DNA from 3 places in the Pseudoalteromonas sp. SG45-2 genome. Region 3 is predicted to be linked to each of the others. Evidence: predicted binding sites of a transcription regulator. Region 3 holds the regulator's gene; each other region holds the start of a gene.
The links. The regulator LexA, encoded in region 3, represses DNA repair genes until DNA is damaged. The targets are predictions, from matches to a motif close to TACTGTATNNNNATACAGTA.

Region 1: uvrD (DNA helicase II) is a predicted target of LexA. The motif match lies at 1,264-1,283, and genes of this name have one in related genera.
Region 2: H5116_RS07155 (SulA-like leucine-rich domain-containing protein) is a predicted target of LexA. The motif match lies at 1,921-1,940, and genes of this name have one in related genera.

The regions. Positions count from the first base shown of each region.
Region 1 covers NZ_JACJEO010000008.1:4,208-7,497, forward strand. The annotation lists gene uvrD (DNA helicase II) at 1-1,199, opposite strand, end outside; gene H5116_RS07205 (hypothetical protein) at 1,503-1,727, shown strand; gene H5116_RS07210 (YacL family protein) at 1,844-2,212, shown strand; gene H5116_RS07215 (dUTP diphosphatase) at 2,293-2,916, shown strand; gene yrfG (GMP/IMP nucleotidase) at 2,932-3,290, opposite strand, start outside.
Region 2 covers NZ_JACJEO010000007.1:195,078-198,367, reverse strand. The annotation lists gene H5116_RS07165 (diguanylate cyclase) at 1-871, shown strand, start outside; gene H5116_RS07160 (YchJ family protein) at 946-1,425, opposite strand; gene H5116_RS07155 (SulA-like leucine-rich domain-containing protein) at 1,464-1,898, opposite strand; gene H5116_RS07150 (tetratricopeptide repeat protein) at 2,197-2,661, opposite strand; gene H5116_RS07145 (NCS2 family permease) at 2,780-3,290, shown strand, end outside.
Region 3 covers NZ_JACJEO010000021.1:74,407-77,696, reverse strand. The annotation lists gene H5116_RS15540 (hypothetical protein) at 1-301, shown strand, start outside; gene H5116_RS15535 (PaaI family thioesterase) at 302-742, opposite strand; gene lexA (transcriptional repressor LexA) at 910-1,527, shown strand; gene coxB (cytochrome c oxidase subunit II) at 2,011-3,153, shown strand; gene ctaD (cytochrome c oxidase subunit I) at 3,153-3,290, shown strand, end outside.

The DNA.
Region 1 (3,290 bases), on a different contig from region 3:
TGACGATTACCTACTAGGCGTAAGTACGACAACGCATCTTTAATTTCTTGTCGTTCGAAGAATCGCATACCCCCATAAATACGGTATTTTAAGCCTTCTTGCAGCATGGCCTCCTCGAGTACACGAGATTGCGCGTTACTACGGTATAAAATTGCGGCATCTTGTAGGGCATTACCTGCATTTAACCAGCTTCGTAGTTTGCTACTTACAAAGCGTGCTTCGTCTAACTCATTAAATGCCGCATAAATAGAAATTGGCTCGCCATCGTTACCGTCGGTCCATAAGCTTTTACCCATACGCTCTGAGTTATTTTGAATTAATGCATTAGACGCTTTCAAAATAGTTGCTGTTGAACGGTAGTTTTGTTCAAGACGAATGGTTTCTGCGCTAAAGTCAGTTAAAAATCGTTTAATATTTTCGATTTTAGCACCGCGCCAACCGTAAATACTTTGGTCATCGTCGCCTACAATCATGATACTGCTTGTATCGCCTGCAAGTAACTTTAACCAAGCATATTGAATGGTATTTGTATCTTGGAACTCGTCTACGAGCATATGTGCAAAGCGTTGCTGATAATGACGCAGTAACGTTGGGTTATTTTTTAACACTTCGTAGCTGCGTAGTAATATTTCGGCAAAATCTACTAGGCCTGCTCTATCACAGGCCTCTTGGTAGGCGGCGTAAACACGCAGCATCATTTGCTCGTTAATATCGTATGCTTGAATATCTTTAGGGCGAAGTGCTTCATCTTTTTTAGCGCTGATGTACCAGCCAAATTGTTTGGCGGGCCATTTTTTATCATCGATATTCATCGATTTTAATAAGCGCTTGATCATCCGAAGTTGATCGTCAGAGTCTAAAATTTGAAAGGCTTCTGGTAAGTTAGCTTCACGGTGATGAGCACGTAAAATACGATGCGACAAACCATGGAACGTACCAATCCACATACCACCTACAGGGGCTTTTAGTGTTTCTTCAACGCGGCTGCGCATTTCTTTAGCCGCTTTATTAGTAAAGGTTACGGCAAAAATACTGTAAGCAGATGCTTGCTCAACTTGCATAAGCCACGCAATACGATGAACTAACACTCGTGTTTTACCAGACCCAGCACCTGCTAATACCAGCATGTTTTGTAGTGGGGCTGCAACGGCATCGCGTTGTTTGTCATTTAAGCCATCGAGTAATTGTGAAACGTCCATCGTTACGCCTTTTTAATCAATATTGTGGGCAGTATAACAGGTGTTTTTGTTAGGCTAAATAAAATACTGTTTTTATAAACAGCTATTTATAAAATAGCCTTAAAAACGAGTAACTTGATAATTTTTTGAACAAACAAAAAAGCGTAAACGCACAATAAAAATTGCTAATTTGACCTAAAGTTAGCAAAATTTACTAACTCTCTAAATCTAGACTAATTTAACTATTTGATTTGTAAGCTTTAATAAATTGGCATAGAGTGTGTAAGTAAATAATTATAAAATCAAATAAATACAGAGGTTAGTATGGCAGATCAAGGTTCTGGCGGTAACGTAATCGCAGCATTATGTAATATATTTTTTCCTGGTTTAGGGCAGTTAGTGCAAGGGCGTATTTTAGCGGCTATATTTTTTGCACTCGCTATTATAATAAGTTACGCACTAATTTATGTGCTTGTAGGTTTTGTACTAGTGCCTATTATTTACTTATGGTCGATTATTGACGCAGCGCGTTATAGATCGCGAAGTTAACTGCTTTAAAGTTGAATAAAATAGCGCCCTTGTGGCGCTATTTTACTTTATATGTCCTGTGGTTTGCGGGCGTTTACGTATATAATTACGCAATTAAAGATTTACAGGCAAATCCTATGGAATATCAATTTATTCGCGACCCTATTAGTGGGCTACGTATTAAAATAAGTAGTGAACACGCTACTATTGGTCGCTGGCTAAACGAAGAAATAGGCAAAGACAAAGTAGCTATGGTTCAAGCGCTTATTGCATCGGTGAGTTCAAGCTATGAGCCGCTAACGCTAAAAGGCCAAGAAATAGATTTAATATTAACCAAAGACGAAGCACTATTTGAAGCCCATGCGCTTCATCAAGACTGTGAAGACCTAATAGCGTATCAAGATGACGATTTAGCGCTTGAAGAAAATGGTTTAAGTAGTGGTTGTGGCTTTGAAGATTTCATTGATTTAATTGATTCATGGGCTGAATTTAGCGGCTCAAAGTAAACTACATATTAAGATAGTGCTGATGCGTTAAGCTTCCTTTATCGGTACTATTACACTAATCAAAAACGACAGGAATGAATATGTCTGCCAATTTAAACAAGCTAGTAGTTATGCTAGAAATGCAAAACGCCATGAACACTAAAGTACATGAGCAATGGTTTACTCAAGGATTCGAATGGTACCGCGCTATTTGGGTTGAGTGCGCTGAAATGCTGGATCATCATGGTTGGAAATGGTGGAAAAAACAAACACCAGATACTGAACAAGTTATTTTAGAGTTGGTTGATATTTTTCATTTTGGTCTATCGCTTAGAATTGACGGCAAAACTAGCTACGAAGACTTAGCAAAGCAACTTGAAGCTGAGCTTAGTAATGCTCAACAAGCGGATGACTTTAAACAAACGCTAGAAATATTAGCGGCTTCCGCCGTTGCAGATAAAACGTTTAATGCCGCTGCCTTTGCCGGCTGTATGGCGCAAATGGGTATGGATATTGATGATTTATATCGCGGCTACGTAGGTAAAAACACTTTAAACTTTTTCCGTCAAGATCATGGCTACAAAGACGGTAGCTACATTAAAGAGTGGAACGGGCAAGAAGATAACGAGCATTTAGTTGAAGTAGTTAAAAGCCTTGATACAGAACATGCAGATTTTGCAAAGTTAGTGTACCAAGGCCTTGAAGCGCGTTACCCAAAAATCTAGCCCACGTAAACTGAGTTAAATAATCTTACGATAGTCGGTAACACTCAGGTAATCGGCTATTTCGTTATGTGGTTGTTGGCTATCAGGGTTAGCAACTGCAAGTAAGTGCTCGATGCCGTATTCTCGTGCGGCATTTAATACCGGCACACTGTCATCTACAAACAAAGTGCGCTGCTTATTAAACCCTAAGTCTTTTTGTACTTGGTGCCACAAACTTTGCTGCTCTTTACTTACTCCATATTCATGAGTAGACACTACACCATCTAGGTAGTTATCAATCGCTGTATGCTCAAATTTCAGCATGACACTCTCAGGGTGGGCGTTGGTAAGTAAAATTAACTCTTTGCCTGCTTTTTTAAGCTCGGTTAAAAAAT
Region 2 (3,290 bases), on a different contig from region 3:
TTCTAAAGTACTTATAGTTGACGATCAGTTATTAAGCTTAATCGTATTAAAAAAAATATTATCTGAGCATTTTAATGTGACAACAGCTGGAAGTGGTGAAGAAGCAATTGAAATTTGTAATGTAAATGTACCCGATATAGTCCTACTCGATATTAGTATGGGTGGAATGAGTGGTATTGATACATGTTTAAAATTAAAAAATAATACTGAAACACAGGATATCCCAGTTATTTTTGTTACATCCTTTGAAAACGAAGAAGAAGAGTGTTGGGAAGCCGGAGCTGTTGATTTTATTAAAAAGCCGATTGTAAAAGAAACACTATTTAGAAGGGTTCGTGCCCATATAACGTTAAAATTACAACACGACTTACTCAATCAAAAAGTATTTTTAGATGATTTAACTAAAGTATTCAATCGCCGTTATTTTGATGCACATTTTTCTAAAATGGAACGAAGCGCCTTACGAGAAAAAGTTGACTATGCATTATTACTCATCGATATAGATCATTTTAAGCAATACAATGATATCTATGGTCATGTGCAGGGGGATACGGTGTTAAACCTAGTAGCACAAACTATTACTAATAGTTTGCAAAGGCCAACCGATTTTGTTGCGCGTTATGGCGGCGAAGAGTTTGTAGTTGTTCTACCGCATACAAGCACTGAAGGTGCAATTTGTGTTGCTGATAAAATTAAACAGAATGTGGCCGATTTAGGAATATTACACAAATATTCAGAATATGATTTTGTGACTATTAGTATTGGCGGTGCAACCCTACAACCATACGTAAATAACAAAAACACGTTGCAGATCGCAGATGAAAAAATGTATGAGTCTAAAATGCAAGGGCGTAACAAAGTGTGTTTTTAAGTTTAGTTAGCTAATAAATCACTCTGCCACTTAAAAACACCTTTTAGGTGATAAATATTAAATAAGATTATTTATTACATGCTATGACATTTTTTGTACTTTTTATTGCTACCGCATGGGCAGTTATCATTTCTGCCTACTTTAATATCTTCAACAGGATATATAGTGCCATCTAAATAACGCCATTGAGTGTTTTCTTTAATAAACTGCGATTTTTCATGAAGCTCACAAAATAAGTTTTGATAAAAATATTGGGCTTTAAATTCTACAGTTCCAGTATCGCCATCATGGCTTGAGTCAATTAAATCAAGATTTATAAATCGACAGCTGTTAGCAAAATCATTGATTTCTTTAACCGGATTCTCAGCTTGTTTTTCTTTTGCGTAGGTTTGATAAACATATTTTGCATTTTTAATAACATAAGCGCTGAATCGTGAGCGCATAAGTTGTTCAGGAGTGTCAGCTTGCTTTACAGATAAGTGAAGCGGCTCGCAGCAATCGGCATAATTGTGCCCACTGCTGCAAAAACATAATGTGGTATTGAGTGAAGTCATAATAATAATACAGAATCTAAAACATTAGTTTAACAAGCTTATTGAGCGAGTGGTATCTCTGTTGTTTGAGCGTTTTTAGTAAAACAGTATAGTTTTGTATTCGTTTTACTTAAATCGAACGATAGATTTGTAAGTAGTTGGTTATTAACTATATCGGTCCAGGTAATTACCGCTGCAAAGTTTCCATTATGTAACGCAGAATTTAATACATACTCTAAATTTACTAGGTGCTTCTGTCTAATAACAAGTAATTTGCTTGTATCAATAGAGCATGAGTCAAGTAAAGCTTTGCTAGGTACATGATCTGGCGCAATTAGTAACGTCCATGCATTAGAGCTATTGTATTGGTGTAATACTTTTAAAAGCTCAAAGGTCGCTGAAATTTCATCTTCAATTTGGATCAAATTTACGCAATCGCTTTGCTCGTCTTGTTGGTAACTTTTAACTGTTCTTACGGTAATAGGCTGTAACATAATTTCACTCACTGGGTTTTTATACAGTATTCATATACAGTAGTTTATACAGTGCTTTCGTGCAAGCATTTTATGCTATTTATTTGTACAGTTATTCAGCCTTTGATCATTGTTTTTTATTTTTAAATCTATAATTCTTTATTAATCAACTTGTTATAGGTTTGTTTTTGAGAAGGTATTTCAAAAATAAATTTTTTAGTAATGTTTTAATTTGTGGGTTTTATACTGAGTAGGAGTATCTTTGTAACTATATACAGTATTTTTCAACACTGTATACAGTACTTATAACTTAGTTGGTTTATGTGTCTTCACTCGTGCGAGGGATCATATGAGAAAACTGGAGTTGGTGGATTTGTTCGTACAAACTTGCTGCATAACATTGAGCATCTTTAAATCGCTTAGTTTCGATATGTTTGCGTATATCTGTAACCGCTGCAGTGGCAGGTGCGTATCCTTGGCTACTCGCTAAGCTCAACCAAGCTACAGCATGAAATACACTTTGTGGCACGCCTTCACCTTTTACAAAAAATAAACCTAAATAAAACTGTGCTCTATGGTTTCCTGCCATTGCAGCAAGGCGCATCCATTTTGCAGCCAATGGAGCTTGATTATTTTTTAAATAATATAGGGCTTTATTAATAGTACTTTGCTCATCTTTTTTATTATCAATGGGCGCGGGGCTGCTTTCTGGTTGAGTAACAAAACCTAAAATGTTGTCTAGCTGTTGCTCTAAGTCTTGCTCACAAGGTGTTGTTTTAAGCATATTGGTTCATTTATTATTTTAACTACTTTAACAGTTTAGTATATAGCAAGGTAAAATGTCCTGTAAAAGATAATTTTTATGTTAAAATCTCGTCACTTTTTACTATCACAAGTTTATTATGTTTGAAGCCTTATTTAAACTCAGCGAAAATAACTCAACAGTTAAACGCGAATGCGTTGCTGGCCTAACGACCTTTATCACTATGGTATACATTGTATTTGTAAACCCGGCTATGCTTGCTGAGGCAGGGATGGACCAAGGGGCTGCATTTGTAGCTACCTGTATAGCAGCTGCGATAGGCTGTTTTATAATGGGTTTGTGGGCTAATTATCCATTAGCATTAGCGCCTGGCATGGGACTAAATGCCTTTTTTACGTATGGCGTCGTATTAGGAATGGGTTATACCTGGCAAGCCGCATTAGGGGCTGTTTTTATGTCGGGTTGTATATTTTTATTTTTAAGCTTATTTAAAGTCAGAGAATGGATTATTAATGCCATACCTCTGGTGCTCAAGCGAGCTATCGCAACAGGTATAGGTGCTTTTTTAGCCTTAATTGCCCTTAAAAATGCAGGCATTATTGTCTCAAGCCCAGCAACATTAGTGCAATTGGGCGACATTACTTCCCCAG
Region 3 (3,290 bases):
AAAAGTCGCGACGATTTTACATTATGACAAAGACGAATACCGTCAACTAGCGCGTATTGAAGCTACAGGTGAGGTGAGCACACCTGATAAAGCCATAAACCATATATGTGAGCTTATTGAATCGTGTTCGCGTAATGCGCTAAAGCAATGGTTAAGCTGTTCACGTAGAACGTTTGATATTGGTTTTGAATCAGGGACTTCTCCTAAGTGCTTTAATCAAGCCTTAGATGCAGATACATTATTGCGTATATCTGCGATTGGTGCGGGTATGGAAATTACCATTTACCCAATCGAAAAGTAACTATCTTCGCTCTACGACTGCTGCGGTCATTTTTGATACGCAGCACAGATCATTGCGGCTATTTGTAATTTTTATTTCCCATACTGAACTACGTTTGCCAATATGAAACGCTCTAGCCGTTGCTGTTAAAGTGCCGTTGCGAGATGCTTTTAAATGACTTGCGCTAATTTCCTGCCCTACACAGTAAAATTTAGTAAAATCGACAACAAAGTTAGCGGCATAGCTGGCAACTGTTTCGGCAAGTACAACGTTAGCACCGCCGTGAACCATGCCCATTGGGTTATGATGCTCAGGAATTGCCGGCATTGTGGCAACCAAATAATCATCGCCAATTTCTGTGACTTCTATCCCCATAGTTTTCATTAATGTTCCTTGGCCATTAATGCCTTGTTCTAACTGCTTGCACAGCTCTAAGGTGATGGGCTGGTACCAAATACTCATAATGTCTCCTTTGCATTTTTAATCATTTATAAACTTAGCTTTAGTTATATCCTTGAAATGTACACAAGTGAAATTACTTTAGCTATTTTAAGGCTTAATTTAAATTTGCGATTTTTATTTAACTGTATATACTCACAGTTAAATGTACTGTATGGAAAACCAGTTGTATGCGACCATTAACGAACCGCCAAGCTCAAATACTCGAACTAATTAAAGTTTTTATTAAAGACACTGGTATGCCTCCTACACGTGCTGAAATAGCGCAAACATTAGGTTTTAAAAGTGCCAATGCTGCTGAAGAACATTTAAAAGCACTTGCTAAAAAAGGCGCAATTAAAATGAAACCAGGTGCAAGCCGTGGTATTCAATTAATTGAAGAAGAAGAGCCAGAACAATTAGGTTTACCGCTTATAGGGCGTGTTGCTGCTGGTTCACCTATTTTGGCGCAAGAGCACGTTGAAAGTCACTGCAAAATCGATCCATTAATGTTTAAACCGGCTGCAGATTTTTTACTACGCGTTAACGGTATGAGCATGAAAGATATTGGTATTATGGATGGTGATTTACTTGCTGTACATCGTACTCAAACCGCTGAAAACGGACAAGTTGTTGTTGCCCGCCTAGACGAAGACGTAACTGTAAAACGTCTTGAGAAAGCGGGTCGTAAAGTATTACTTCATGCTGAAAACGACGATTTTGACTCTATTGAAGTAGATCTTGAGAATGAGTCTTTTAATATTGAAGGCTTAGCCGTTGGCGTTATAAGAAACGCTGATTGGATGTGACTTTAAAAATAGCTTTTAAACAAGCAGTTTTATAAATGCGTACTAATTAGTACGCATTTTTGTTTTAAAATTTGTACTAAAAAATAGGGCGTAAACAGCCCACTGACTATTTAAGCTGTAAACTTTTTTGCACTTATATTTCCCCCCTCCGAATGCGTTAAACCCCTTTGTTTTGCTCATATTTTGAACTTCCTGTTGCCCAGTTGATTACTGATTTTTATTAATTATTCAATATCACCTGATTGTTTTTTATACTAAAACTTGCTTGTTGTTCGTTTTTTAGCTAATTGTTAATGTGCTGAGCTAATAATAACTCACAGCTTTTTAGTTTTGAGAACACACAATATACACAAACTCGTTGTTGGCGCAGCAAAACCAATCAATATTAAATAAGATTGGCTAAAAAAATAAAAATAACGAATTGGCGTTTAAGCCGTATGCCTCTTCGCTTTGCATTCGCAATAGCATCAAAGGAGCCGTCACATGGGTAAACTGACCTCTACCTTGTGGCTTATATTATGTGTTTTTTCGCACCCAGTTTTGGCTAACAGCCAATACAATATGCGCAAAGGCGTAACCGATATAAGCAATAATGTATATCAGCTGCACATGACCATATTTATAATATGTTGTGTGATTGGGGTGATAGTGTTCGCAATTATGTTTTGGGCACTTATTCATCACCGTAAATCTAAAGGGGCTGTACCGGCCCAATTTCACGAAAGCACTAAAGTAGAAATACTTTGGACTGCAATTCCGTTTGTTATTTTAATTGCTATGGCAGTACCAGCCACTAAAACCCTAATTGCAATGGAAGATGCCAGCAAAGCTGATCTCACTATTAAAATTACGGGTTCGCAATGGAAATGGCATTATGAATATATGGGCGAAGATGTAGAGTTCTACTCTATTTTATCTACCCCGCAAGATGAAATCGCGAATCTTGCAGATAAAAATCCTAACTACTTACTTGAGGTTGATAAGCCTCTTGTACTGCCAATAAATCAAAAAGTACGATTTTTAATGACTTCTGACGATGTTATTCACTCTTGGTGGGTACCTGATTTTGCAGTTAAAAAAGATGCGAACCCCGGCTTTATAAACGAAACATGGACGAACATAAACGAAGAAGGTACTTACCGAGGCCAATGTGCTGAGTTGTGTGGTAAAGACCATGGCTTTATGCCCGTTGTGGTGGTCGCTAAATCTGAGGCTGATTTTAAAACATGGCTTACAGATGCAAAGCAGGCTAAACAAAAAGCAGCATTAGCAGATGCCGCATTACTTGATAAAACCCTCCCAAAAGAAGAATTAATGACTTTAGGCGAACAAGTATATATGGCTAATTGTGCTGCATGTCATCAACCTACTGGCATGGGGTTACCGGGCGTATTTCCTGCACTTAAAGGCAGCCCGATAGTGCTTGGCGATATAAAAGATCACATTGATGTAGTTATCCATGGACGACCCGGTACGGCAATGCAAGCTTTTGCCAAGCAGTTATCTATAAAGCAATTAGCTGCGGTTATTACTTATAAACGTAATGCGTGGGGTAATGATACGGGTGATGTTATTCAACCGAGTCAAATACAGACGGCACTTGATGCCAAAGTGGAGGCGAACTAATGAGTAGCATAGTAGAACAACCTAACGCCAATGAAGCTCATCATGCTCATCACCCAGCTAAAGGTTTTAAACGCTGGCTTTACACAACTAATCATAAAGATATAGGTAGTTTATATTTAATTTTTTCGCTGACCATG